One region of the Thermus albus genome, then DNA from elsewhere that is predicted to be linked to it. Evidence: riboswitches for the same ligand, from Rfam matches in the RefSeq annotation. Region 1 holds a riboswitch; the other holds the start of a gene.
The links. Region 1 has a riboswitch for fluoride ahead of L0D18_RS01780 (cation:proton antiporter). Riboswitches for the same ligand answer to the same signal wherever they lie in the genome.
Positions count from the first base shown of each region.

Region 1 (14,099 bases):
GGGCCAGCCCAGGGGGCCCAGGCCTACGGCCGGCGCACCAGCCAGCCCGTGGCCCCTGGCGCACCCCAGGGTCCCGGCTATCCCACCTGCCCGTACTTTCCCCAAGGGGGTAGCTTTGGCCCCTTCGGCCCCCGCTGGGGTAGGTAAAGGCTAAAGGCGAAGGGCAAGGTTCCCTGTCTAGGGGGGCCTTGCCCTCTTGCTATAAGCTAAGCTCATGCCCGGCGAGCTGGTCCTGGTGGTGGAGGATGAGCCCCAAATCGCCGATACCTTGGAGCGCTACCTGCGGGCCAACGGATTCCGTACCGAGCGGGCAGGAGATGGGGAAAGGGCTTTAGAACTCTGGCGGCGCGCCCGGCCCGACCTGATCCTCCTGGACCTCATGCTGCCAAAGCTGGATGGTTTAGAGGTTCTGAAACGTATCCGCCTTGAGGACCGCACCCCCGTCCTGATCCTTACCGCCAAGGCCGAGGAGGTGGACCGCCTTTTGGGCCTCGAGCTAGGTGCGGATGACTACGTGGTCAAGCCCTTCAGCCCCCGGGAAGTGGTGGCCCGGGTCAAGGCGATCCTCCGCAGGACCCAGGGCCTGGTGCGCCCGCCCAGCCATGTGCAGGTGGGGGCCTTGGAGATAGACCTGGAGGCCCTTCGCGTCCGTTGCCGGGGGCAGGACCTCACCCTGACCCCCTCGCAGGTGCGCCTCCTCTACCTCCTTGCCACCCGGGCAGGAAGGGCCCTCACCCGGGAAGAGCTGTTGGCGGGGTTGGGCACCGAGGCCGAGGAACGTACCGTGGACGCCCACATAAAGAACCTGCGGGCCCGCTTAGGACCCTGCTCCCTTATGCTGGAAACCATCCGGGGCTTTGGGTACCGATTGCGGGAAGAGCCATGAGCCTTACCGTACGGCTTGCCTTATCCATGGCCCTGGTAGCCCTCTTGGTGGCGGGGTTATCCGGGTTTTTGGCCTACCGGGCAGCCTCGGGACACCTGGAAAGGGCCCTGGCCCTGGGTGCGGGACCAGGGAATCCTCTGGCCCCCCGGCCGGGGCTTCACCAAAGGCGGATGCTGGCCGAACTGAGGTCCTCCGTTGCCCTATCCGCAGGGGCTGCCATGCTGTTGGGCTTGAGCGCGGGGACCCTGTTGGCCTTGGGCCTTGTCCGTCCGGTACGGGAGCTATCCCGGGTGGCTGAGGCCTACCGGCGGGGAGAGCGATCCCGCCGCGCCCAGGTAAGGGGCAAGGATGAGCTAGCCCTGCTGGCCGAAGGGTTTAACCAGCTCTTGGACGAACTGGCCCGCAAGGAAGCCCAAGAGAAACAGCTCCTCTCGGATATAGCCCATGATTTAAGAACCCCACTTGCCGTTTTGCAGGCGGATTTGGAAGCCCTGGAGGATGGGCTTCTTCCCTATAGCCCCGAGCATCTAAGGCGTCTTCAGGGAGAGGTGCGGCTTTTGGGGCACCTGGTGGAGGACCTGCGCCTTCTGACCCTAGCAGACACCGGTGGTCTGCACTTATCCCCCGAACCTGTAAACCCTTCCGTTTTAGCCGAGGCGGCCTTGGAGGCCTACGCCTCCCGGGCTAGCGCCAAGGGAATAAGCCTGAATCTCCGGGGCAAGGCTCCCTTGTGCCATGCCGACCCCCAGGCCATTCGGCGGGTGCTCAACAACCTCCTGGACAACGCCCTCCGCCATACACCCCAAGGGGGCACCATCACCGTGGAACTGGGGGAGGAGAGCACCTGGGTGCGGATAGCGGTCCGGGACACGGGGCCGGGGCTTAGACCCGGGGAGGAAGAAGCGGTATTCCGTCGCTTTTACCGCGGCGACCCCGCCCGCACCCGAGGAGGAAGCGGGCTTGGCCTAGCCATCGCCCGCACACTTGTGGAGGCCATGGGTGGGCGCATCCAGGCGGGCAATCATCCGGAAGGTGGAGCCGTCTTTACCATCTGGCTCTCCCGGGCCTAAGCCGCTTCCGGCCTGTTTACGGGAAAGGTTAAGGCACCTAGGCCAGTGTCGGTGGCACACGGGGCTTGGTGGTAAGCCATTAATCCGCTTTGGGGTAGGGACCCCAGAGCGGATTATACGCTTTGCCCCAAGCGGGCTCAGTTTTTCTCCAGGGCGGCGGGGTGGCCCTCGAGGGGTTTTCGCCCCTCTCCCCTATCCCCCACCCTTGGGCCTCGGCCACCTCCCCATGAGGCCCCTAAAGCCAGAAGTAGCCCAAGGAGAGGGCCGGGAGCCCCCGGCCAAAGGCCACCACTCCCTCCCCTGGGCAGAGGATCCCCCCGGGAGGAACCGGGCTTCCAGCCGGTCTTTGATGCGGGCCAAGGGGGCGAAGTCCTGAGGGCCCAGGATGGCCTTGGCCTTCGCCTCCAGGACCACTACCCCTTGGGGAAACTCCAGGCGGTTGATTTGGAGCAGGGGCCCTAAAGCGGAGGTCCGCCTCGAGGCCACCCGCCTCCCGGTAGTGGTAGAGGCGAAACCCCTCCTGGGCCGCCTGGAGCCGGAGCACCTCCCCCACCACAAATCCCTCCAACAGCTGGCCCCAGAGGGTTCCCTCCAGGGGCACCGCGGGAAAGCCGAGGAGATGGGCGGCCAGGCCCGAGTCCATCAGGTACACCTTGGGGGCCCTTCTTTATGTGAGATTTATCACGATTAAACTAGCACGTGAAACCATTACCACCCTGCTCACCCCCCAGCCCTCTCACACATGGCTTCCTTCCACCCCCCAACCGCAGACGGCCTTCACATTTCTTTCAGATCTCCTCACTTAAAATAGGCTCAAGGCGATGGGGCCCGCCTAAAACCGCCCGCAGGGCTGATGGCTCCTACCCAAAGGGGTAGGAGCCTTTTCTCCTACCCCAGAAAGGAGGAAGCCCGATGGACTGGGGTGTAGCGGCGGTCTGGATGGGTTTAGCTCTGGTGGCGGCTCACTTTTCCATTTGGTTTCGGGTCTCCGTAGCCCTAACGGAAATCCTGGTGGGCATAGCGGCAGGCGCCCTGCTGGGTAAAGGAATCCTTCACAGCGAAGCCCCGTGGGTGACCTTTCTGGCAGGTGCGGGAAGCGTGGTCCTCACTTTCCTCGCCGGGGCTGAGCTGGAACCGGAGACCCTGCGGAAAAAATGGAAGGAGGCATTTGGCATAGGCCTAGCGGGTTTTTTCGCACCTTTCCTGGGGGTGGCCCTTTTGGCCCACACCCTGCTTGGTTGGGACCCACGGGCCAGCTGGCTTGCGGGTATTGCCCTGTCCACCACCAGCGTGGCCGTGGTCTATGCGGTGATGCTGGAGTTTGGCCTGAACAAAACCCCCTTTGGCAAAGTGATCTTGGCCGCCTGCTTTGTGAACGATTTAGGCACCGTTCTGGCTTTGGGCCTGCTTTTTGCCCCTTTCGGATGGGGCACCCTGGTCTTCGCCTTGGGCCTAGGAGTCGGACTCTACCTCCTCCGCTTTACCGGGGCCTTCTTCGCCCGTTATGGCGGGGGAACCTACGAGCTTGAGGCTAAGTTCTTACTCTTCGCCTTGTTCGCCTTGGGAAGCCTAGCCGCCTGGAGCGGCTCCGAGGCGGTTCTGCCCGCTTACCTCATAGGCATGGTCTTGGCTGGAACGGTGGGCAAGAACCACGGTTTGATCCGGCGTCTAAGGACCCTTACCTTTGGTCTCCTCACCCCCTTTTACTTCCTAAGGGCGGGGAGCCTGGTGAGCCTGCCGGCACTGGTGGCTGGTTTGGGTGGCTTTCTCATCCTCCTTTTGGCCAAGATGGGCACCAAGGTCCTTGGCGTGTATCCCACCACCCAGCTCTTCCGTTACGGGGGAAGGGATGCCGCCTACACCACCTTACTCATGTCCACGGGCCTCACCTTTGGTACCATCAGTAGCCTCTATGGCCTAACCCACGGGATCATCTCCGAGGAACAGTATTCCCTTTTGGTGGCGGCGGTCATCGCCAGCGCCGTGGTGCCCACCTGGATCGCCAACCACTTCTTTTTACCCCACCACCACATGCAAAGGACCGAGGTCCAGGAGGTGGCGGATGAGGTCTGATGCTAGCCCAGGGGCAGGGGGTAGTTGGATTTTCCTGCTGGGAGGATAGACGAGGAAAGGTAGGTGAGAGGATATGTTCCGTAAGATCCTTGTGGGATACGACGGTTCGGAGCCCGCCAAGAAGGCCTTGATGGCAGCTTTGGAGCTGGCCCAGGCCTTCCGCGGGGAGGTGCTGGCCCTGGCGGTGGTACGGCCGCCGGAGTTTGCGGAGCTGGGAATGGAGTTGGAAGGGGTTCTGGAGGAGGCCAAAGGCCCCCTGGCGGAGGCCTTCCGGTTTGCCCAGCGGGAAGCGGCGCGCCGCGGCGTGGTCCTGAGGACCCGCAGCCAAGTGGGCCATCCCGCCGAAACCTTGATCAGGGTGGCTGGGGAGGAGGGCTACGACCTCATTGTCCTAGGGCGAAGGGGTCTTACACCGGTGCAGCGTTGGATGTTGGGTTCGGTTTCCGAGCGGGTTCTCCGCTATGCCCCCTCCGCGGTGATGGTGGTGCACTGATGGAGCCACTGCCTCCTTGCCCCTATCGCCGAGACGGCCGCTGCAGCGCCGAGGGAGATCGCCCCATCACCCGGGAGGCGTGCCTATCCTGCCCTATCCCGGAGGCCCTGAGCCACCCCCAAGCGTGCTTGTACCTGGTCCCTTTCCGCGTGGATGGGAAGGCCCTTTTTGCCTGCCGCTTCACCTTCACCTGGGCCCGGGAACCCGCGGTTGGGGATTGGAGGCGCCTTTGCCCTTGCCCCTACTGGTTTCCCCGGGCCCCGGAAGAAGCGTGGATCCACGATCTCCGCGCCCTCCAAGACCGCTACCGCAGGGTGCTTCAGGGGGAGGAACCCAGGTTTGCCCCCCCGGCACCCCTTAAGCCCCAAGGCCCCAAAAGGGAATGGAAAAGGAGGTGGCCATGGTGCAAAGGCTAGTCTGGGTGGGCCCCGAAGACCTTTACCGCACCTTGCAACTCTTGTCCCACGGGCCCCTCCCCTTTCCCCAGGCCCTGGAGTCCTTGCGCCACGTTGTGGACGATCCCCTGGAATCCCTCCTCCTTGCTGAGGAGGTGGGGCTCTGCCAACAGGAAGGCCTGGGCTTCAGGTTAACCGAGGCGGGGGAGGCCTGGCTCAATAGCCCCTGGGAGGTTCCCTCAAAGCTTCACCTCTTTCTGCTTGAGAACCTCCCCTTTCCCGAAGCCCTGGATCTGCTCATCGACCACGGCCCTACCCTGCCCCTGGTAGCCCTTTTGCCCCTCTTTCCCAAAAGCCCAAGGGGGGAAAAGGCAGCCCGGGCCTTGGCGGAATGGGGTGCCCTCCTCGGCTACTGGGACCTGGTGGAAGACCGCATAGAGCGGTGGTAACATGCCAATCCTGATCCTGACCGGCCTTCAGAACAAAATCCGTACCATCGGGAATACGTGTACCAAGCCTTTTCCCACCCTAAGGCGGTGGCGCAAACGACGAACCACCCCTTGGAAGACGGGAAAAGGGTACCGCTTGCTGGAGGAAGAATGGGCTTAGCCTGGCGGTTTGTAATGGCCATAGGCTTCGTAAGCCTTCTTTCCGACCTTACCTACGAGGGCGGCCGAAGCATCTCCGGCGTCTATTTGGAGACCCTGGGGGCCTCCGCGGTTCTGGTGGGTTTCGTAGCGGGATTTGGCGAGTTCCTGGGTTACCTGGTACGCCTCGCATCCGGACAGCTTGCTGACCGCTTCCGTTTGCACTGGCCTCTCTTGTACCTGGGTTATGCGGTTAACCTCCTTTCCGTCCCAGCCCTCGCCCTAGCCCAGAATCCGGCCGGCGCGAGCCTCCTTATCTTTCTGGAACGCTTTGGCAAAGGGCTGCGCACCCCAGCCCGTGACGCCCTCCTAGCCCGGGCGGGTGACGAGGTAGGCCACGGTAAGGCCTTCGGGGTGCATGAAACCTTAGACCAGGTGGGGGCTTTCCTAGGGCCCCTAGTGGTGGCTTTCAGCGTGGCCCTGGGGGGTTACCGGTTGGGCTTCGCTTCCCTCCTTCCCGCAGCCCTTCTGGCCTTGATGCTTCTTTTTAGGGCAAGGGGCCTCGAGCCCAGCGGGCACAAAAGGCCCCAGGCCCTTTCCCTGCCCCCAGGCTTCGCCCTCTACCTTGTCTACAGCGCCCTTTTCGCCATGGGGTTCGCCCACTTCCAACTCATCGCCTTCCACCTGGGTAAATCTGGCGCCGAGGCGGCGTACATACCCCTCTTCTACGCCCTTGCCATGGGAGCCGACGCCCTTTTCGCCCTTCTCGGAGGGCTGGCCTTTGACCGCATCGGCCTTAAAAGCCTAACGGCGGTCCCTCTTTTGGCCCTGGCCGCCTCCACTTCCCTTTTGGGGAAGGATCCCGCCTTGTGGTGGGCGGGTAGCCTCCTTTGGGGCGGAGCTCTTGGGCTCCAGGAAAGCATCATGCGGGCGGGGGTAGGCCGCCTGGGTGGGACTGCTTCCGCTTACGGGCTCTTTGACACCGCCTTTGGCCTATTCTGGCTGCTTGGGAGCATCGCCATGGGCTTTCTCTACGAAGGGTCCCCTTCCCGGGTTGTGGCCTTTTCAATCCTGAGCGAAAGCCTGGCCCTCCTGACCCTCTTGGCGCTTCTGGCGCGCCTAAGACGGTAAACCATGTGGCCTTTCCAAAGAAAACGCACCAAGCCCCTCCCGCATCCCGCCGAGGACCCAAGCCGTTTGGCGGAGGCCATTAAGGAGCTCGAGGCCCAACTGGCCAAGGCGAAGGAGGAGATTGCCCTCCTTCGCTCGCAAAACCACCGCCTTGCGGAAGAGGCCGCACCTGCCCTCAAGGAAAACGCGGTTTTGCGCTACGAGCTCTTTAAGTGTCAAAGCGACCGGCAAGTGCTGGAATTCCACCTTTCCGGCCTCCGGGCCGAACTGGGCGGGGCCTTGGCCCTGCTGGGCCGGCTCGCCCCGGGGGAACCCCCTAAGGCTTCCGAACGCTGGGAAGAGGCCTTGCTCCTTGCCTTTTTGGAGGTTCTAGAGGCGGCTCGGCGCCTTGGGGCCAGGGTGGAAGGGCTTTACGAGGCGGAGGTGCTAGCCCTTCGCCTCCTGGGTAGACCCTTCCACTTTGACCCCGAACGCTTCCTCCTGGCTCGGCTCGCGGGCATCCTGGCCGCCTTAGAAGGGCGGCTAAGCGAAGCCCTGAGGAAGGCCGAACGCCCGGGGGAAGCCCTGAAAGCCTTTCCTGAGCCCCTGGAGGAGCTCAGGCGGCGCCTAGCCCAGGCTATAACCGAGGATGCCGGAGGCGGATAGCCGCCCCTACCACCCCACCTTGGCCTGCCCCAGGATGGAAGCTGCGCCAGTCCTGGGGTAGCGGAAACTTCGAGGGGGCTTAGGACTAAAGGGCCTCCGGGGAAACACCGGCACGGGCGACACCCCCTCTGGGCGGGAAGGGGGTGTCACCTCCTGGAGCCACGTTGCGGTCATGTGGCGAGCTTGGCGCCCCAGGAGGCCCCACAAACCGGGGGTAGAATCCGGCTTGGGAGCGTCCCGATAAGTGCTGTGGATGGATGGCCCCCTGGGGCCCTTTTGGAACAGGACCCGAAGGGTCCTTGGGCGCTACACCCCCCTAGGGGGGACGTCCGGCTCCACCACCCCCAGGTGCCCAGTGGCCAACCAAGGGACTCGCGGCCCCCTCCCACGGATGGGTCACCACGGGCTAGCGGTGAAGGGGGAGGCCTAATAGGCTGTAACCATGTGGTTTCCTCTCCTTGCCCTAGCCCCCATTCCCTATGTGGAAGGAGCCGCCCCACCCAAGGCACTTCCGGCGGAAAGCCTCCCGGCGCTGGTTCTCCACCTGCCCGGCCTGGTCAAGGCCAACTACCTGGACAATGGCCACATAGAGGTGGCCCAGCTCCTCCTTCAGGTTCCCGGTCCGGTGACCCCCGAGGACCTTTTACACCTGGCCCAGAAAGCTTTAAAGGAGGCCATCGAGGCCCGTCCATCCTTAGCCGAGGTGGACCTTAGCCTTTACCCCGCCCCCTACGCCTTCAACACCGAGCTCCCCCTCTTCACGGCCAGCGTGCCCCGGGGACGGGTTCAGGAGTTCCTCAGCCTGAGGAAGCCCTTTGGCTACGAACGCCTCTGGCTCAGATCGGGCCACGCTCCTCTAAAACCCCAAGAGGAGATCCTGGAGGACTGGCCCCGCCTCGAGGGCCCTGAGGCCTACCGCGCCAAGGAGAAGGCGGAGCAACTCCTGTCCACCCGGACAGGGTTCCGAGGCAGCGTCCTTTACCACGGGAACCCCCTTCTTCCCTATGCGGCCCTCACCTTTGACGACGCCCCCCACCCCCTTTTCACCCCCCTCCTCCTGGACCTCCTCAAGCGACTGGGGCTCAAGGCCACCTTTTTTGTCATAGGCAGGAACGCGGAAGCATACCCCTATCTGGTACGGGACCTGGTGGCGGCCGGGCATGAGCTCGGCAACCACACCTACCACCACCTAAGGCTCCCGGGTCTCCCCGAGGAGGAGATCCGCCAGGAGATCCTCCAGTGCAACCGGGTCCTGGAGCAGATCTCCGGTTCCCCTCCCCACCTCTTCCGGCCCCCTGGGGGCAGGTTCAACCGCACGGTACTTCAAGTGGCCAAAGACCTTGGCCTAGTCACGGTCTTCTGGACCGACGACCCCGGAGACTATGCGGGGTTGCCCCGGCCCGTGCTGGAGTCACGGCTTCTCGGTCACCTTCGGCCCGGAGGGATCATTCTCCTTCACGACAACGTACTCGCCACCCTGCGGGTCCTCCCCCACCTGGCCCATAAGGCCCACACCCGGGGCCTCACCCTAGGCCCGGTGGGCGGGTTGCTGCGTGCCCTGCGATGACCCCCCAAAGGCACCTGGCTTTGGACGCCTTCCGAGGCCTCACCGTCTTTCTCATGCTCCTGGTCAACAACCTGCCGTCCACCGCCCCCGCTTACCTGGGGCATGGTCCTTTCGGCCGAAGCCTCTACCTGGCCGACTGGGTGTTTCCCTGGTACCTCCTGGCCATGGGAACCGCCATACCCTTCAGCCGTGCCCATGCCAGGCGAAAGGGAATGCCGGAGTGGCGCTACGAGCTCAGGATCCTGCGCCGGGTAACCTTGCTCTTCCTCCTGGGCCTTGGCCTCACAAGCCTTCAGGCGGGTCGCTTGGTGTTCGCATTGGACGTGCTCCAGCTCCTGGCCCTCGCTTACTGGATGGGGGCCTGGTTTTACGATCTACCCCCGCTCCGCCGCACCCTCCTAAGCCTTCTACTCCTGGGCGGTTATGGCGCGGCCATTCTGGTGGTCCCCATTCCCGGGGTATCCCCTGGTACCTTTACGGAAGAACAAAACCTTCTGCTCCACCTAAACCGTACCTACCTAGCCCCCTTAGGCCTAAGGGGACTCCTTTCCGCCATCCCTACCGGGGCCTTCGTGCTCCTCGCCACCCGCCTAGGGGAGACCCTGCAGATAGGTAAACCCCTATGGCCCTGGACCTTTGGGGCGCTAGCAGGGGCAGCCCTAGCCCTTCCCTTCCTCCCCCCCGATAAGACCTACTGGACCCCCACCTACCTCCTCCTGGCCTTGGCCTTAGGCGGTTTCCTCATACAAATCCTTAGGCATCTTCCCCCCACCTGGCTTTCCCCTTGGCTACCCCTCGGCAAGAACCCCTTGCTGGCCTACATCCTGCCCGTGGCCCTTAAGCTCTCCCTCCTCAAAGGGTTCTTGGCCTGGCTGTACGGCTCGGCCGCCCTCCACTGGGGTCCCCTAGGCGGCTATGGGGTTAGCCTAGCCTATGTCGCCCTGTGGTGGCTGGTGTTTGGGATCTTGGACCGGTTGGGAATCCACCTGCGCCTTTAACCCCTAGGTCCGGCCGGGCTTGTCCTCCTTGGGGGCCACCCCCGGCTCCAGAGGCTTAGCCGCTTCCTCCTTTTCCTCCTTCCTTATCTCCTCGCTGATGCCCTCCACGCTCTTCTTAAACTCCCGCACCGACTGGCCCAAACCCCGGGCCAGCTCCGGCAGCTTCCTCGGGCCCAAAAGGAGCAAAGCCACCACCAGGATGGCGATCAACTGGGCAGGGCTATCGATCATAGCCTTTAACCTACACAGAGAACCTGAACGCCAGCTGAAGGGGGAAATGCCCTGGGAAAGGCCCAAGGCAGGCCCAGGAATAGGGCCAGGGCCGCGACCTAATACCCTTTTCTCGGGTTTCGTCCCCCGAGTTCCACCCAGATGACGCCCATCCAAGGGCTTCCCCGGGGCCCCCACCCTGGCTTGCGCCAGGGTGGGGGCCCCGGGAAAGCGGCGCCGAAGGGGAAGACTCCTGGTGCCCAAGCCCGCCCGCAGACCAACTGGAGCTCCCTTCTGGTGAGCCTCAAAGGCTACCCTCCCGGGAGCCTTTCCACGGGGGAGAGGGTACCTCCTCCCTGGCAGCCAGGCTCACCCATGAAGCGTAACACCGCCCCGGGCCAGGCCTGGCCCAAAAGCCAAAGGTCCTCGGCCCTAACCCGGGCCGGCTTGGCGTAACCTCCCAGGCTACCCTTGTCCGCCAAAAGCACCAGGGGCCGACCCGATGGGGGAACCTGGATGCCCCCAAGGGGGGTAGCCTCGGATAGACCCTCCCCACCGGGCACTTCCGGACCCTGGAGCTCCAGGCCCATGCGGTCCGCCCGGACAACCCAAAACGGGGCCGAAAGGAGGGCCTGTAGGGCCTCCTTGCTGCACTGGGGCCCGGGAAGAAGCCGGATGCGTAAGTCCTCTGGCAAGGGCCTTGGGCTGAAGGACCTGCCCGGCCGCACCCCTTTCGCCTCCTGGAGCCCCAGCACATCCCCTTCCCTTAAGGGCCGGCCCACCCGGCCCCTGAGGTCCGGGGAGACAGAGCGGAGGAAGGGGCGGGCCTCGAGGCCCCCCGCCACCGCTAAATACGCCCTCACCCCCCGCCCCCAAGGCCGGAAGGAAAGGGTTTTCCCCCTTGGCCAAAGAAAGCTCTGCCCCGGTGGGATTTCTTCCCCATCCAAAAGGGCCACGAACCCGTAGCCCGCAAACCCCACCACCAGGTCCTCTAAGGCGGTGAGCACCGGGCCCCGGTAGGCCATCTCCAGGAGGGGTGTTCCCGGAGGGTTTCCCACCAGCCGGTTGGCCAAAGCGGCGGAATAGGGATCCAAAGGCCCCGAACGGGCCAGGCCCAGATGCCCCGCCAGAAACCTTCCCTGGTCCACCACCAGGTCCATGAGGCCCGGTTCCTCCACCCGGAAGGCGGGAAGCCTGGGTTCCCCGGGAAGGAGCTCCAAGGGGGCAGGTTCCGGCGGTGTTGGCCCCGCCGCCTCCCTAAAGCGCACCTGGTCCCCAGGCCTTAGGAGAAAGGGCTCTTCCCGGTGGGGGTCGTAGACCGCCACCAAGGCGGTGCCCAAAAGATGCCAGCCTCCTGGGGAAGGCAGGGGGTAAATGCCCGTCTGTGGCCCAGCCATGGCCACGCTGTGGGCGGGGACCCGGGGCCTGGGGTGGGGGCGCCGAGGTAAGCGCAAGGGCTCCGGCACGGGGGCGAGAAAGGGAAATCCGGGGGTGAAACCCAGGGCATACACCCGGTACTGTGGCGCCTGGTGTAGGCGTTTAACCTCCTCCAGGGAAAGCCCCGTGCGCCTAGCCACCTCCAAAAGGTCTTCCCCGTCGTAACGCACGGGGATATCCACCACCCGGCCCTCCTCCTCCCCCGTCACCTCCATGTGGGAAGCCAAGCGGCGTAGAAGCCTTAGGAGCCTTGGACGGGTAAGCTTTTGGGCGTCAAACTCCAGGTACAGGGTGCCGTAGGCGGGGATGGCATCCAATAGGCCTTCCGGAGGGGCCTTGAGGAGAAGCCGGGCCAGGGCCTGGGCCTGGAGGTTAGCCTCCCGGGAAAGCCCCTCCCCGAAGACCAGGTAAAAACCCTCCACCCCATCACTCTAGCGAAGGGCGGGGCCCAAGGCTCCCCGATAGCTCCTTATCCGGCAAGGCCAGGAGGGCAAGGAGGGAAAAGCCAACAAAAGCGGCACTGAAAAGGAATATCCGGCGCAACGCCTCCACGATGCCCTCCTTTAAGGCCTCCTTAAGCCGCAGCCTCACCCCCTCGAGGCGCGCCACCACCTGGGCAGGGACCTGGGAGAGGGCCTTCTCCTCCGTCTGCTTGAGGAGTGTGGCTGCTTGGGCCACGGCCTCCTTCTCCACGGCCCTAAGGTGGGCTAGCAGCCTTGGCTTCACGGCCGGAGGGGGCTCTTGGGCTAAAAACCCCTCCAGGCTCGGCCCCCACGGCAAGCGCAAAAGGGCTTCCCTAGCCCCTTGATCCCCCCTCCAAGCCCTCTCCAGCAAGGAAAGGGTGCCCTGGGCTATCCCACCCGGGAGCAGGAGGCCCCGGGCTTCTGGGGGTAAGGTGGGGTTAGCTAGAAGGGCCTTGCGCGCATCCTCATCGCCCTCCAAAGCCTTTTCCAGCAGTTTTTGGAGTTCAGCGAACTGGGCAGGAATTCCCCCGGGCAGGAGGCTTTTCCTAAACCCTTCCGGCAGCAAAGGGTCCTCCGAAAGCATCCGGTAAGCCCCTTCGTCCCCCTTTAGGGCCTTGACCACCAGGTCCTCCAAACGGTTAAACTCCCGGTCCAAGTCCAAGGCGATCCCTTCGCCCGCCCGGACCATGGGGGAGGTGGATCCCCCAGAGGGGAAGGCCTGGGCCAGGTCCAAGGTACGGGCTTCGCCCGTGACCTGGGTTAGGCTTTGTGCCAGGACGGTACCCAAAAGGGCGACGCCCATGGTGGAACCGATCTGGCGCATGAACTGCACCATGCTGGTTCCGCTGCCAAGGCGCTCCTGGGGAAGTTCGCTTTGGGCCACGATGTTCAGCACGCTCTGCGATGGTCCTAGGCCGAGGCCCAGCAGGAAGAAGAGGCCCACGGCCACCCCAAGGGGAGTCTCCACCGTGAGGGCAAAGTGCAGAAGGAGGAACATGGCCAAAATAAAGGTGGCGCTAGCGATCAAGAGGACCTTATACCGCCCAAAGCGGGCCAAAAGCTGCCCAGCCCCGAGGCTTCCCACCATGACCCCAAGGACCAAGGGCAGCACCGTAACCCCGCTTTGGCTGGCGGAGACCCCCTTGACCACCTGTAGGTAAAGGGGAAGAAAGGCCACAGCGCCGAGGAAGGCCGGCCCGTAGAAAAAGGCGGCCAGCGCCGAAAGGCTGAAGACCCGCATCCGGAAGGCCGATAGGTCTAAAAGCGGGTACGGAAGACGAAGCTGGGATATGGCCCAAAGGAGCAAGCCCAGAAAGGCTCCGATAAAGAGGCCTAAGATGACAGGGCTGCCCCAAGGGTAGGTACTCCCGCCCCAGGATAAGGCCAGCATGAGGGGCACCGCCCAGGAGATCAGGAGAAAGGCCCCCAGGAAGTCAAAGGGCTCCCCCCCTTGAGGCCTTAGCCGGGGCATGTAGCGCAGGATGAACCAGAGGGCTACCCCTCCCACAGGCACGTTGATGTAAAAGACGAAGCGCCAGGACAGATGATCGGTGAGCAGGCCGCCCAGCCAGGGCCCCACCGCGGAGGAAAGCCCAAAGATGGCCCCAAAGGCCCCCGCCAGCCTGCCCCGCTGCCGGGGAGGGAAAAGCACCGCGATGGTGGTGAGGGCCAGGGCAAAAAGGGCCCCACCCCCTACCCCCTGGATGCCCCGGAAAAGGATCAGTTGGCCCATGTTCTGGGAAAGGCCGGAGAGTGCGGAACCCAAAAGAAAGATGGCCACCGCCCAAAACAAGATGGCCTTGCGGGAGAAGAGCTCGGTGAGGCGCCCGAAGATGGGGGCCGAGACCGTGGAGGTAAGGAGGTAGCTGGTGGTGACCCAGGCGTAATACTCCGCTCCCTTGAGTTCCCCCACGATGCGGGGCATAGCGGTGGAAACGATGGTCTGGTCCAAAGCCGCCAGGAAAACCCCAAGCAGCACGCCGATCATGGTAAAGCGGACCTCTTGTGGCGTAGGGTTCATGAATCCTCCTTCTTCTCTAGATTCGTTTGCCCATAGGGCAAGGCCACCAGCTTGCCCAAAAGGCCCAGCAGGTGCTCTATCTCCTCTGGGCTAAGCCGGGCCAGGCGGCGCCTCAGGGCCGCT
Region 1 is NZ_JAKTNR010000001.1:347,858-361,956, reverse strand. Features, by position in the region: gene L0D18_RS01800 (hypothetical protein) at 1-147, shown strand, start outside; gene L0D18_RS01795 (response regulator transcription factor) at 215-886, shown strand; gene L0D18_RS01790 (sensor histidine kinase) at 883-1,956, shown strand; gene L0D18_RS01785 (DUF4143 domain-containing protein) at 2,192-2,608, opposite strand; fluoride riboswitch at 2,765-2,826, shown strand; gene L0D18_RS01780 (cation:proton antiporter) at 2,869-4,029, shown strand; gene L0D18_RS01775 (universal stress protein) at 4,103-4,522, shown strand; gene L0D18_RS01770 (hypothetical protein) at 4,905-5,366, shown strand; gene L0D18_RS01765 (MFS transporter) at 5,517-6,635, shown strand; gene L0D18_RS01760 (hypothetical protein) at 6,639-7,280, shown strand; gene L0D18_RS01755 (polysaccharide deacetylase family protein) at 7,723-8,847, shown strand; gene L0D18_RS01750 (DUF5009 domain-containing protein) at 8,844-9,845, shown strand; gene L0D18_RS01745 (Sec-independent protein translocase subunit TatA/TatB) at 9,849-10,076, opposite strand; gene pxpB (5-oxoprolinase subunit PxpB) at 10,367-11,914, opposite strand; gene L0D18_RS01735 (MDR family MFS transporter) at 11,919-13,976, opposite strand; gene L0D18_RS01730 (MarR family winged helix-turn-helix transcriptional regulator) at 13,973-14,099, opposite strand, start outside.

Region 2 (14,099 bases), on a different contig from region 1:
GCGGGATGGTATCAGACCCCGTTGTCTTCTTTACAAAGTCTAGCCCTTCAATCCCCCGGGCCCTGCACCCTATACCCAGTCCCGCAACCCCCCCACCAAAAGCCCCAGGGCATAGACCAAGAGATCCCGGAAACCTTCCTCCCTCTACATCCTTGGCCCACCAATGGCCAACCCCTACTCCGGCCCAAACCGGTAACCACCCACAAGACTCCCCTTTGGAGCCCCTACCCTATACCCCAAATGCACCGCCAGCCTCAGCAACGGAAAGGACCCCGGATGCCTAGCGGACCTCCTTGAGGCTATAGCGGGTGCAGGGGTTACGGGGTTTGGAGAAGTCGCAGTAGATAAAGTAGGCTAACCAACCGTCCTTACGGTAGGCGATTTCTATGCGATTCTTCTCGTCCTGAAGGCTATAGAGGATCAAGTCCCCTTGGGCCACGCGGGCGAAGGTGTCCCCCCCTATGTTGGTCCTTCCCGTATGCCACACGGGGGGCAGGAGCACCTCCTTCCCCTCCTCTAGGCCCAGTCCGTCCAGGAGGTAGGTTTCCTCGCTTTTTCCCTCTGTGTCCTCCACCACCTCCGTCACCCGCCAGCGCCCGTTTCCCGCGGGCTCGATGCGGTAGTAGAGTCCCCCTAAAGCCACGGCGAACTGACGTCCATCCCCCACCTCCTTCCCGTAGCGAAGCTGCACCACCCGGTCAGCAGGGGGGGTGAAGGAGGGCTGGGCGGCGGTAAGGGTAGGCGACGGGGGCAGGGAGGGCATGCCCGGGCCCGTGCCCCCGGGCCCGGGCATGGGGTAGCCTGGGGTCTCTGGCATCCCGGGTGGGGAAGCGGGGTAGCCCGGCAGGAGGGGAGCGGAAGTGCTTCCCCCCGCCAGCTGTACCTGCCCTAGAAGCCCCTGGAAGAGGGGCTGCAGTTGGGCAAATACCTGCGCGGGCGCGGTGAGTTGCAGGGCGTAGACCCGGCCCCCATCCACGGTATAGACGGCCAGGTCCGTGTAGTTTTGGCCCTGAAAGACGATCTGGCTCAGCACCCCAAGGGCGGGCCTACCCCCAAGGGAAAGGCCCGATAGGGGCTGGCGTTGGGCCCGGATCCCCTGCTGGGCCAGGCGCTGCAGGTTGAACTGGTGGGCAAAGCAGCCCGCTCAGCCCGGAGCCCATCCCGGCGACCGCGTCAAAGTCCACCCAGCCCTGTTCCCGGAAAAACGCCTCCAGGCGCTGGATCCGGTGCCAGAGGTCATCCTTTGGGTCGCTGGAGGAAACCCGGGCGTAGCCCGTACCTCGCACACCGGGCCACCTACCGGGTTGGGCTCCTTCACCAAAACGGCGCCCGTGGAGAAGGGCACGGTCGGAGAGCTTTACCGCCGAACGAATTCCACGATCCAGGCAGCTGCCAACCTACGGCCTTAGCCGTAGGGAGGTTCAGAGGCCGGGGGAAGAGGACTAGGATGTTAGAATGGCCTGGGGTTTGAGACCCCTTCCCATGGCAGAAGGGCTTTCGTCCAGTACCCCATAGAGGCCAGGGGGGAGGAGCCTCCCCGGCCTGGCCGGAAGGGAGGCGCCTTTGTCCCTGGTGAGGATCTCCCCACGCTTCAACCGCTACGACCTGCTGGCCTTGGGGCTGGTGGTGTTTGTCCTGGCCCTGTTTCTTCAAGCTTCCAGGGAGGTGGCAGGCCCCTTTCAACCCCAGGAGATCTCCCTGAATCCCAGGCATCTCCCCGAGTACGCCCTGCGCACGGTGTTTCGCATGGGGATTGCCCTGGTGCTCTCGGGCCTATTCACCCTCATCTATGCCCCCCTAGCGGCCAAGACCCGCCTCGAGCCCCTATTGCTGTCCTTGCTGGACATCCTGCAGTCGGTCCCCATCCTGGGGTTTCTGGCCGCCACCGTGGCCGCCTTTGCCTCCCTCTTCCCTGGCAAGGCCCTGGGCTACGAGCTGGCGGCCATCTTCGCCGTCTTCACCTCCCAGGCCTGGAACATGGCCTTCAGCTTCTACCAGTCCCTGAAAACGCTCCCCAGGGAACTGGTGGAGGCAGCCACGCTTTTTAGGCTTTCCCCTTGGCAGCGCTTTGTGCGGCTGGAGCTGCCCTTTGCCCTTCCGGGACTGGTCTGGAACGCCATGATGTCCATGTCCGGAGGCTGGTTCTTCGTGGTGGCCTCCGAGGCCATCACCGTGGGGAAGACCGAGGTCCATCTTCCAGGAATCGGCTCCTACCTGGCCACCGCCATCGCCAAGGGGGACCTCACCGCTGTGGGATGGGCCACCCTCACCATGCTCCTGGTGATTCTGGCCTACGACCAGTTGCTCTTCCGGCCCCTGGTGGCCTGGAGCCAGCGGTTCGTCTACGAAGAGCGCCCGGGGGCCGCGGCGACTGGGAGCTGGCTTCTGAACCTGCTTCGCCGCACCAAGGCCATAAGCCGGGCCGTAGAGGGCTTTTCCCTTTGGTTGTTGGAGTCCCTCTGGTCGCTTGAGCGAAGGATGCCTCGAGGCTCGTGGACCCTCCCCCCTTGGGTCCTTTTGGCTCCCTTGGTCCTGGTAGCCTTTTGGGGCGGGAGGGCCCTTTGGCTCCAGATCGCCCCCTTAGGGCTAGGGGAGGTGGGCAGGGTCTTGGTCCTGGGCCTTTTAACCCTGGCGCGGGTGCTGGGAATCCTGGTTTTAGCCGCCCTCATCTGGGTCCCAGTGGGTATCCTCCTGGGCTTAAGGCCCAAGTTGGCGCAGCAGGTCCAGGCGGTGTTGCAGTTCCTAGCCGCTTTCCCGGCCAACCTCCTCTACCCCCTTTTCGCCTACCTCTTCCTTCGTTACCACCTTTCCTTAGAGTACTTCTCCGCCTTTCTCATGGTCTTGGGAACCCAGTGGTACATCCTCTTCAACGCGGTGGCGGGGAGCATGGCCCTGCCGGAGGATCTCAAGGAAGCAGCCAGGGTCTTGGGTTTGCGGGGCTGGACCCTTTGGCGCAGGCTTCTACTCCCGGGCACCTTTCCCTACCTCATCACGGGTCTCATCACCGCCAGCGGAGGTACTTGGAACGCATCCATCGTGGCAGAGGTGGTGCAGTGGGGAACCACCACCCTCGAGGCCACCGGGCTGGGAAGCTACATCGCCCAGTGGACCCTCAAGGAGGGGCAAGGACCCCATCTCTTGCTGGGCATTGTGGTCATGAGCCTGTACGTGGTCCTGCTAAACCGCTTCCTCTGGCGGCGGTTGTACCGTATGGCGGAGGAGCGGTTGCACCTATAGGGGGGAGCATGCTTTTGGTGGCTAAGGATGTGTCCAAGTCCTACCGGGCTCAGGAGGCCGCCTACCCCGTTCTACAGGGGGTAAACCTGGCCTTGGAGGAAGGGCAGATCGTAGCGCTTTTGGGCCGATCGGGGAGCGGGAAGAGCACCCTGTTGCGCATCCTGGCAGGCCTTATCCCCCCCGACAGCGGGGAGGTGTCCTTCAAGGGCAGGCCGGTGAAGGGTCCCGTGGAGGGGGTGGCCATGGTGTTCCAGAGCTTTGCCCTTTTCCCCTGGCTTACGGTGTTAGAGAACGTGGCCCTGGGCCTGGAGGCGCGGGGTGTCCCCCTTCGGGAGCGGATGGAAAGGGCCAGGGAGGCCATCGCCCTCATCGGCCTGCGGGGCTTTGAGGAGGCTTTGCCCAAGGAGCTTTCCGGTGGCATGAGGCAGCGGGTGGGCTTCGCCAGGGCCTTGGTGGTGGAACCCGAGGTCCTGCTTTTGGATGAGGCCTTCTCCGCCTTGGATCCCCTCACCGCCGAGGGGCTCCGGGGGGATTTCCTGGACCTCTGGCTGGCCGGTAGCCTTTCCACGAAGGCGGTCCTCATGGTGACCCACAACATCGAGGAGGCCGTGGCGTTGGCGGACCGGGCCCTCATCCTCCAAGGCAGCCCAGCCCGCATCGGCCGCGAGATCCCCATCCCCCTTCCCCACCCCCGCGAGCCCGAGGACCCGCGCTTTCGGTCCCTGGTGGACCAGATCTATGAGATCCTGACCCTCAGGGAGGTGGTGGAACAGAGGCTAGAAGAGGAGCTCCTGCGCCTTCCGGAGGCCCAGGTGGGGGCCCTCATGAGCCTGGCCGAGGCCATCGCCCGCTTTGGGGGGAAGGCCGACCTACCCCTTTTGGCGGAGGAGGAGGGTTTGGAGGTGGACGACCTCTTCCCCCTCCTGGAGGCCTTGGAACTCCTGGGCTTTGCTCGTGTGGAGCGGGGGGATGTGGAGCTAACCCCTGCGGGTATGGCCTGGGCTGAGGCCGGCCCGAAGGAACGCCAGGAGATGTTCGCCGAACACCTGGTGAGAGAGGTGCCGCTCCTGCGCCGCATCCACGGGTTGTTGCTCCAACGGAGGCGCCTCTCCCAGGAGCGGGTCCTGGCCTGGCTTCAGGACCATTTGCCCGCGCCCGAGGCCAAGAAGGTTCTTGGGGTAATCCTGGAGTGGGGCCGCTATGCGGGACTCCTAGGGTACGACGAACGGGCGGGGATCCTCACCCTACCCAAGGAGCCTCGAGCCCCCCAATCCTAAATGGCCCGGGCGGAGCCCAGCTGGGGTCTGACCCCCAAGGAGGCCTTGGGCCATCCCAGTAGGGAGGGCAGCCCATCCCGAAGAATGGGCTATAGAGAGCTCAGCCGGGAAGGGTCGCCTTAAGGTTGTGGTGGATAAACTAGCCCACGAGATGGACTTCATGGCGGTGGTTTTGCCCCTGTTCGTTTTCCCAAAGCGGTCCTAGGGACGGGGTTCCCGCCCTCTTCAGCTTGGGGATGCCCAAGGCCACAGGCTATGACTTTGGGGCCTTTCAGCGGAAGGGGTCCAGCCCGTCGGGGTTGCGCAGGAGGCCCGGGCCATCCCCTGGCGTATCCGTCTTCCCATACTGGAAGACCACCCGCTGGGTCTTGCGATCCAGAACCAAGACCCGGTGCCGCCAATCGTCGGTAAGGACCACGAGGCCATTCCCTAGCCCCACGGCCACCGAGGGGTGGTTGAGGCGCGCCTCCTTTCCCGTGGGGGCATAGCGCCAGAGGACGTGGCCTTTCAGGTCCAGCTCCAACACCGCTCCCGGAGACCACCAGTCCACCACCAAGACGGTTCCCCATGGGGTCAGGTTGGCGTCCGAGGGGTAGTGGAGGGGGAGGGGATAGGTGGCCAGGCGGTGGCCATTGAGGTCCACCACCGCCACGTCGTGGCCCACGATCTCTGTCACCAGGAGGCGGTCCTTGCCTAGGGGGAAGGCCCCGTTGGGCTTGTTGAAGAAGCCATCCGCGTTGCGGCAGGTGCCGGTTTGCCCGAGGACCTTGGTGAGCTTTCCCTCCGGGGTAAGGAGGAGGACGCGGCAGTTTTTGATATCGGCCACGGCCAGGAGGCCTGAGGGAAGGGGGACCAGGTCGTCGGGGTTGTTGAGCTGACCGGGACCCCGCCCGGGGCGGCCCGGTGTTCCGTAGAGCCAAAGCAGCTGGCCCGAGGGGTAGCGCACCGCACCCACCGCATCCACTTCTGGATCGGTGATGTAGGCCACGGGCCTCTTGGGATCCAGGAACACGTCGTCAGTGTAGCGAAAGGGCCGCGGTAAGGGGACGATGCGCACCAGGCGGCCCTCCCCGGAAAGCTCCACCAAGCGGTGATTTCCGGCATCCGCGATCACCAGCCCCTTATCCAGGGGCTTGGCCGCCAGGGCCGGAAGGAGGAACACCAAGAGGGTGTAGACCAGGGGGCGAGGCCTCATAGGCTAAAGGAAAGGGCCCCAACCTGAAAGGCGCCTGAAATCGGCCCAAGGGCGGCCTCCTGGGCCCGGATGCCCCTCCTCACGCCCCCATGGCTTGGACTAGGAGCAGGAGGTTTAGCCCGAGGACCAAAAGGGCCGCCGCCCAGGCCAGGAGGCGGACCGAAAAAGGCGTGGCCCAGGCCCCCATGGTGGCGGGGTCTGAGGTGAGGCGTACCAAAGGGAAGAGGGTAAAGGGAAGTTGCAAAGAGAGCACAACTTGGGAAAAGACGATGAGGGCCATGGGAGAGGCGTGCAGGGTCAGGGCCAAGGAGGCGGGGAGGACCGCCAAGAGCCGCACCAGGAGGCGGAGCCGGGCGGGGTTCGCCCGAGCCTGCAAGAACCCTTCCACCACCACCTGGGCCGCCAGGGTACCGGTGGTGGTGCTGGAAAGCCCGCTCGCCAGGAGGCCCACGCCAAAGGCCGTGGCCGCCAGGGGTCCCAAGAGGGGGGCTAGGGTGTGGTAGGCCTGGGCCAGATCCGCGATCACCAGGCCCCGCTGGTGGAAGACGGCGGCCGCCATGACCAGGATGGCGGCATTCACCAGCCAAGCTCCGGTGAGGGCCAAGAAGGTATCCACCAGGAGCAGGCGGTGTACCCGCTTCAGGTTTTCCCCTAGGCGGGTCTTCACCTGGGCCGAATGCAGGAAGAGGTTGTGGGGCATCACCGTGGCCCCCAGGATACCCAGGGCCAGGTAGAGGGCCCCTGGCTCCCCTAAGGTGGCGTTGGGAAGAAAAAGGGAGGGGAGGAGCTCGGCCCAACTCGGTTTGGACAAGGCTATCTCCACCAGATAGCTCAAGCCGATGATCCCCACCAGGGAGGTCACCGCGGCCTCCACGGCTCGGAAGCCGAAGCGCTCCAGATACAGGATGAGGAAGACGTCCAATACGGTGATCCAGGCGGCCAATACCAAGGGGAGTCCCAGGAGGAGGTTAAGGGCCACCGCCATGCCCATGAATTCCGCAAGATCCGTGGCCACCATGGCCAGAAAGGCGGTGAGGAAGAGGAAACGCCCCAGGACCCCGGGATGGCGAAGCCTCATATGCTGGGCCAGATCCAGGCCTGTGGCCACCCCTAGCCGAACCGCCAGGGACTGGAAGAGGATGGCCATGGCGCTGGAAAGGGTGACGATGAAGAGCAGGCTGTACCCGTAGCGGCTTCCCGCCTCGAGGCTGGTGGCCCAGTTGCCCGGGTCCATGTAGCCCACGGACACGATGAAACCCGGGCCCAGGTACCACCACCAGGGCCGGGGTTTAGGTAAACCTAAAAAACCCATACCGCCAAGATAGCACACTCTGGGGCCCGGAACACCCGATTTCAGGTTCCTTTAAGCTAAGGGATCCATGCTGGCCTTGGAGGTGCATATGGGAAGGCTGGTTTACAAGATGGGCGTTTTGGCCTTGGGATTGGGGTTTGGTTTGGCCTTGGGCCAGAGCGGGCAGGCCCTTTACGGGCAGTACTGCGCCAGCTGCCACCAGGCCAACGGCCAGGGTATTGCCGGCGCCTTTCCTCCCCTGGCGGGGCACGTGCAGGAGATCCTGGCCAAAAAGGAGGGACGCACCTATCTGGTGGACCTGGTCCTCTATGGCCTGCAGGGGTCCATTCGGGTGAAGGGGCAGACCTACAATGGCAACATGCCCGCCTGGGAGGCTCAGCTGAAGGACGACCAGATCGCCTCCATCCTCAACTACGTGGCCACCAGCTTCGGCAATAAACCTCCTGCCGGCTTTAAGCCCTACACCCCGGAGGAGGTGAAGAAGGAGCGGGCCAAGAAGCTCACCCCCAGCAAGGTGTACGCCCTGCGGCAATCCCTTAAGCTCTGATGGTGGCTAGGCTTCTCCTGGTGGAGGATGACCCAGACTTGGGGCGGGCCGTGGCCCAAGCCCTGGAGGAGTTCAGCTTTCAGGTGGTCTGGGTCACCTCCCAGGAGGAGGCTTGGGAGGCCCTTTGGGAGCACCCCTTTCAGGTTTTGGTTCTGGATGTCCGCCTACCCGAGGGGGAGGAAGCCGGGTTCCGCCTGGCCCAGGCATTGCGGGAGGCGGGCTTCGCCCAACCCATCCTCTTCCTCACCGCCAAAGACGCCTTGGACGACCGGCTGCGGGGGCTGGACCTGGGGGAGGACTACCTGCCCAAGCCCTTTGCCCTGCCGGAGCTGGTGGCCCGTATCCGGGCCCTCCTCCGCCGGGGGGAGGTGCGCCCCAGGCGGGTGGAGGTGGGGGACGTGGCCTTGGAGGTGGAAGCGCGGCGGGTCTTTAAGGCCGGGGTTCCGGTAACCTTAACCGCCAAGGAGTACCAGGTGTTGGAGCTTCTCTTTTTGAGCCCGGGGAGGATCTTTTCCAAAGAGGAGATCCTGGAGCGCATCTGGGGCCCCGGCTACGAGGGGGCTTCCAACCTGGTGGAGGTGTATGTGAAGAACTTGCGCAAAAAGCTGGGGGAAGGGGTCATTGAAACCGTGCGGGGCCTGGGGTACCGTGTTTCCGGATGAGCTTGGGCACCCGCCTAGCCCTAATTGCCGGGTTTCTGGCCGTGCTGGGCTTGGGGCTAGGCCTTTGGGCCTCCAGCGTGTTGCTGACCCGGCTGGCCTTAGCTGAGGTGGACCGGGCCCTCCAGCTCCAGGCCAGGGTTCTGCTGGAGGCGGCCCGGGCGGCCCCGGATCACCTGGTGCCCCCGGAGGTGGAGGACGAGGTCCTGGGAGGGGATTTCCCTGGGACGGCCTGGCTTTACCAGGGGGGAAGGCTGGTATGGCAGGGGGGCTTGGCCTCGGCCCCCGCCATGCTGCGCACCGTGGAGCAGGAGAAGGCCCGGAGCCTGGCGGGGTGGCGGGTACTGGCCCGGCAGGAGCAGGGCTACCGCCTGGTGGTGGCCCAGCCCCTAGGGGTCGTGGAGCGCTTAGCCCTCCTCTACCTGCGCCTGGGCCTGCCCCTCTCCCTTCTCCTGGGAGGGGTGACCGCGCTCGTGGCTTACTTTTTGGTGGGCCTGGCCCTTACCCCCTTGCGCCGTTTGGCCGAAGGGGCATCCCGTTTCCAGGTGGTGGAGCCCCCGGAGGGCAAGGACGAGGTGGCCCGCCTGGCCCAGGCATTCGCCAAGCTGCTCCGTACCCTTAAGGAGGAGAGGGAGCGGGAACGAGCGTTTTGGGCTCTGGCAAGCCACGAGTTGCGCACCCCCATTACCGCCTTTCGGGTGGGGCTGGAGCGCCTTCTTAGGGCCCCGAGCCTGGAACGGGAGACCCTTTCTAAGCTGAAAATCCAGGCGGAGCGCCTGGAGGCCCTGGCGGAGAACCTCCTGGCCCTTACCCGGGCTCAAGCCCAGGACCTCCATTTGGTGGAGGTGGACCTTAACGAGCTGGCCGGTGTAGTGTTTGATAGGTTTCAGCCCCTTTTCGTGGCCCGGGGCCGGGAATTGGTTTTGGAAGGCCAGACGGCATGGGTTAAGGCAGATCCGCGCCTGCTGGAGCGGGTGATGAACAACCTGGTGCACAACGCCTTGGTTCACGGCCAGGGCACGGTTTTCTTGCGAACGGGCCTGAAGGAAGGCCGGGCCTACCTGGAGGTGCAGGACGGGGGTCCAGGCCTCTCCGCCCGGGCCCGCGAAGGCCTGGGGATGCGGGTGGTGCGCCAGGTGGCCGAGGCCTTGGGGGCCGAGCTTTCCTGGGTAAACGAGAAGGGGCTCCTGGTGCGGCTGAGCTTCAGGCTCCCTTCAGCTTCTCCCCTTGCAATGGGCTCTGGAGCGGATGCTCCGGAGGTGAAGCGATGAAGCGGATCATGGGGTTGTTGGTGGCTACGGCCTTGGCTTTGGCGGCATCTACGGGTGGCCTTAAGGTGTCCAGCGTTTTTCCCCCGAGGGCGTTGCCTGCTGGGACCGCCCTGGTTTTGGAGGACGCCAAGGGGCAGGCGCTTTGGCAGACGGGAAAGGGGATGCTGCCCACGGCGGAGGAGCTCAACAAGGCGGCCTACGTGGTCTTTGCCCTTCCTAAAGGGCTCAGCTACCGCTACGCCATCGTGGGCAAGGCCTCGAGCCTCGAGGGCCTAAGGGTGCGGATCGGCAAGAACACCTACGCCCTGTCCACCCTGCTGAAAAACCGCCATGTGGCCATCGGTAAGGATGGGAGGCTTGAGGCGGTGAAGGCCTCGGCGCCCATGGCCCACGGCGGAGCCCATGTCTCCACGGCTGCGCCCAAGAAGCCCTAGGGGGGTTATACTGGGTTAGGGCGATGGAGTCCGCCTGAACCGCCCGCGAGGGCTGATGACTCCTACCGGCGTGCCGGTAGGAGTTTTTCCTTCATCCGGAGGGGGCCATGGTTAAGGGTGCAAAGATCCCAGAGAAGATCCCTAGCCTCATGGGGCCTTCTTCGCTAACCTACCCAGAGGTTTCCAGGCCATCCTACTTCCCGGACCTCCATCTGGACGAGTTGGAGGGGCTTCTTTTCTCGGCGCAAGCCGGATACGGCCTCGAGGGGTTCTTCCGTAGCCCCCTAAGGGATGGGGCTTCCCTGGCCCACCGCCAGGCCGTGGCCCGGGAGCTTGAGGAAGGGGAGGCCTCGCTCCCCCTTAGGGGCTTCCTGCGGACCATGGAGGCGGTGCGGGGGTTCCTGGGGCTCGCCGAGAAGACCCGGCACTCCTGGCAGAAGGCCCTCTACTTTTTGCAGGCGGCCGGCGCCTACATCGGGGGGCTTGAAAGCCTAAGGGGGGCCTGGGAAAAGGCTTTCCCGCGCTCGCAAGGGCTCAGGTCCTACGCGGCCTACCTGGTTGCCTACCAGGAGGACCCGGCCTTCTCGGCCTTTCGCCAGGAGGTGGCGGAGGCCAAGGAGGGCTTGGATGAGGTGCGCTATAGGCTTCACGTGCACGAGGGGCGCCTCGTAGTTCAGGCCTACCAGGGCGGGGAGGACTATGGGGAACGGGTCAAGGAGACCTTCCGCCCCTTCTTCGGGCCTGGGGGTTCCAAAGTACCCCGCCTCCCCCAGGGGGGGGCAGAGGCAAACCCCTGGCTGAACCACATCGAGGAATGGATCCTGGACCGCCTGGCGGAGCTCTTTCCCCAGGCCTTTGCCCGTGTGGGCTCCCTATATCAGGGGCACCAGAGGTTTGTAGATCCGGTCCTGATGCAGCTGGAACGGGAGGCCCGCTTCTTCCTGGCCTACTTGGACTTCATCGCCCCCTTGCGCAAGGCGGGCTTGCCTTTCACTTACCCCGAGGCCGGGGAAAACCCTCCCTACTTCGCCCAAGAGGCCTTTGACCTCGTCCTGGGGGCCAAGCTGGTGGCGGAGGGCAAAAAGCCGGTGCTTAACGACTTTCTGGTGGAGGGGGAGAGGATCCTCTTGGTCAGCGGGGCCAACCAAGGGGGCAAGACCACCTTCGCCCGCATGGTGGGCCAGCTCCACCACCTCTTCGCCCTGGGCCTTCCCGTGCCCGGAAGGAGGGCGAGGCTTAGCTTGCCTGAGCGGATCCTCACCCACTTTGAGGCCCGGGAAAACCCTGAGGATCCCAGGAGCAAGCTGGAAGCGGACCTGGTGCGCCTTAAGGAGCTCTTGGATCAGGCTAGCCCACAGTCCCTGGTCCTCTTAAACGAACCTTTGGCCTCGGCGGCCTTGCTGGATGCCCGAGCCATCGGTCGGTTTCTCCTGGATAGGCTCAGGGAGAAGGGGAGCCTTACGGTGATGGTTACCTTCCTGGATGAACTAGCCCGGCTTAAAGGGGTTAAGAGCCTGGTGGCGGAGGTGAACCCCAAGGACCCTGCCCAGAGGACCTTCCGAATCCGGGAAAGGCCCGCCGACGGCAAGGCCTATGCCCTTTCCCTGGCGGAGACGTATGGCCTTACGTATGACGCCTTACGGGGGCGTTTAGGAGGTGGCGCGTGAGGGTAGGCCTGTTACATCCCCAAGAGGACCTGGACCTAAGTAGGCCCCTCCCCTTCGCCTGGGAGGAGGTGGAGCACGACCTTGGTCTAGGAGCGGTCTTGGAGGCCATGGCCGAGGGGGATTCCTTCTTGGAGGAGGTGGCCCGAAAGGTATTGGCGCAGGGGCTGGCCTTAGACCCCGCGGCCATCCTCTACCGGCAGGGGAGCGTAAAGGAGGCCCTAGCCCAGCCCGAGCTGGTGGAAAATCTCTACCGCCTGGCCCACAAAACCTTAGAGGCGAAGCGCCGGGAAAGCTGGGGCCTTTTCCGCCGAGACCGCCCGGATCTCTACGGGGGCATAAAGGCCATGGAGGCCCTGCTGCGGGGCTTAAAAGAGCTGCTAGGGCTTCTTCACGCCTCCCCAGGGGATGGTCGCTTTTTTTCCCCGGGGTTTTCGGAGCTTAGCGCCCGCCTGGCCCAGCACCTCACCCCGCGGTTTTTCCAGGAAGCGGAAGCCCACCTCCAGGCTCTGCGCTTCCCGCGCGGGGTATGGATGGCAGCCCGCTTGGGCCCGGAGGGGAGGGGGCAGGATTACGTGCTCCTCAACCCCTCCCCGCCCAGGCGGCGTTGGCCTTTGGGGAGAGGGCCTAAGGCCTTTACCCTCACCCTCCACCCCCGGGATGAATCGGGGGCGAGGATCCTGGGGGAGATACGGGAACATGGGGTCTACGCGGCCGCTTGGGCCTTGGCCGCGGCGGTGGAGGAGGTTACCCGGTTTTTCGAGGCCCTTAGGGCCGAGGTGGGCTTCCTCCTAGGGGCCGTACACCTCTTCCGGCGCCTCCAGTCCCTGGGTCTTCCCCTGGCCTTTCCCTTTCCCAGCCGGGGGACGCGCCTAGCCTTCCGCAACCTGTACGATGTGGGCTTGGCCCTACGCCAAGGCCATGCGGTGGGCAACGACCTCGAGGCCCATGGGAGAAACCCCATCCTGATCACCGGGGCCAACCGGGGGGGCAAGACCACCTTCCTAAGAAGCCTGGGCCTCGCCCAGCTCATGATGCAGGCCGGGCTTTTCGTAGGGGGGGAGGCCTTCGAAAGCGGGGTGGTGGACGGCCTTTTCACCCACTTCAAGCGGGAAGAGGACCCGGCCTTGGAGGCGGGCAAGCTCGAGGAGGAACTGAAACGGCTGAGCCGCCTGGTGGACCGCCTAACCCCTGCTCCCCTTTTCCTCTTCAACGAGAGCTTTGCCGCCACCAACGAACCGGAGGGATCGGAGCTTGGGGTTGGGGTGATCCGGGCCTTGGTGGAGCGGGGGGTGCGGGTGGTGTTCGTCACCCACTTCTACACCCTGGCCGCGGCCTTCATGGGAGATCCAAAGGCCTTTTTCCTGAGGGCAGAGCGGCTTCCCGACGGCCGGCGCACCTACCGCTTGCAGCCGGCTCCACCCGAGCCCACCGCCTATGGCCAGGACCTTCTGCGCCAGATCTTCGGCCATGGGACGTAGGGAACCCACGCCTCCGCTTTGGAGCCCCTCCTCGCCCCAGGTGGCCAGAAACCTCTGCCAGTTGCTGCCGAAGCCGTTCCAGGGTTTGCATCCTGAGGATTTTTGCGATGTGGATTTAAAAGCCCTACGATCCCTACCTCCTAAGGCGGGCCAGGAGGCCCAAAAGGGCCATAAGGGCTAGACCCTCGGCCAGGAGGGCAAAGGCCATCACCTGACCAGGGGAACGGTCGTAAAGGAGCCCCATGGCCACGCTGCCCAAGAGCCAGGAGAGGCCAAAGGTGGTGTCAAACAGCCCATAGGCGAAGGCGGTGCCTCCAAGGCGGCCCACCCCGGCCCGCATCACGCTTTCCTGAAGGCCCACGGCCCCGCCCCAAAGTAGGCTTCCTAGCCACCAGAGGCCCGGGCCATCGCCTAGGAGGAGGACCGGGGAGGCCAGGGCCAGAAGGGGTGCCAGGAGGAGGAGCCTAAGACCCCAGCGGTCAAAGAGGAAGCCCGCCAGGAGGGCAAAAAGGGCATCGGCTCCCATGGCCAAAGCATAAAAAAGGGGGATGTGCACCGGGTCCGCCCCCGCTTTACCCAGGTGGAAGGCCAGGAGCTGAAAGTGGACCAGGCCCAGGGCAAAGAGGGCGGTGTAGGCGAGGTATAAGGGCAGGTTCGAGGCCAGGCCCGGGCTTGGGCTTGTTCTCTCCTCCTTGGGTTCCAAGCCTTTAGCGCCCGAAAGGACCAAAAGGGCCAGGAGGGCGGGAAGAAGCAGGAGGGCAAAGCCCATGCGGTAACCCCCAAGGGCCACGCCTAAGGCCACCAACAGGGGGCCGAGGACAGCCCCCACCTGGTCCATGGTCTCGTGCACACCAAAGGCCTTGCCATACCCCACCTTCTCCCCAGCCCTGGCCAGGAGGGCGTCCCGGGCGGGAGTACGAAGCCCTTTGCCAAAGCGTTCCAGGAAGAGGAGGAGGCTAGCCCAGGCGGCGCTTGGGGCCAAGGCCAGGGCGGGAACCGATAGGAGGTTGACGGCATAGCCC
Region 2 is NZ_JAKTNR010000010.1:15,528-29,626, reverse strand. Features, by position in the region: gene L0D18_RS09930 (hypothetical protein) at 281-1,033, opposite strand; gene L0D18_RS09925 (ABC transporter permease) at 1,573-3,237, shown strand; gene L0D18_RS09920 (ABC transporter ATP-binding protein) at 3,246-4,514, shown strand; gene L0D18_RS09915 (NHL repeat-containing protein) at 4,786-5,709, opposite strand; gene L0D18_RS09910 (Nramp family divalent metal transporter) at 5,789-7,021, opposite strand; gene L0D18_RS09905 (c-type cytochrome) at 7,110-7,568, shown strand; gene L0D18_RS09900 (response regulator transcription factor) at 7,568-8,230, shown strand; gene L0D18_RS09895 (sensor histidine kinase) at 8,227-9,498, shown strand; gene L0D18_RS09890 (hypothetical protein) at 9,495-9,932, shown strand; fluoride riboswitch at 9,943-10,004, shown strand; gene L0D18_RS09885 (MutS-related protein) at 10,040-11,599, shown strand; gene L0D18_RS11975 (MutS-related protein) at 11,596-13,077, shown strand; gene L0D18_RS09875 (MFS transporter) at 13,211-14,099, opposite strand, start outside.
Region 2: another riboswitch for fluoride. It lies ahead of L0D18_RS09885 (MutS-related protein); the one in region 1 lies ahead of L0D18_RS01780 (cation:proton antiporter).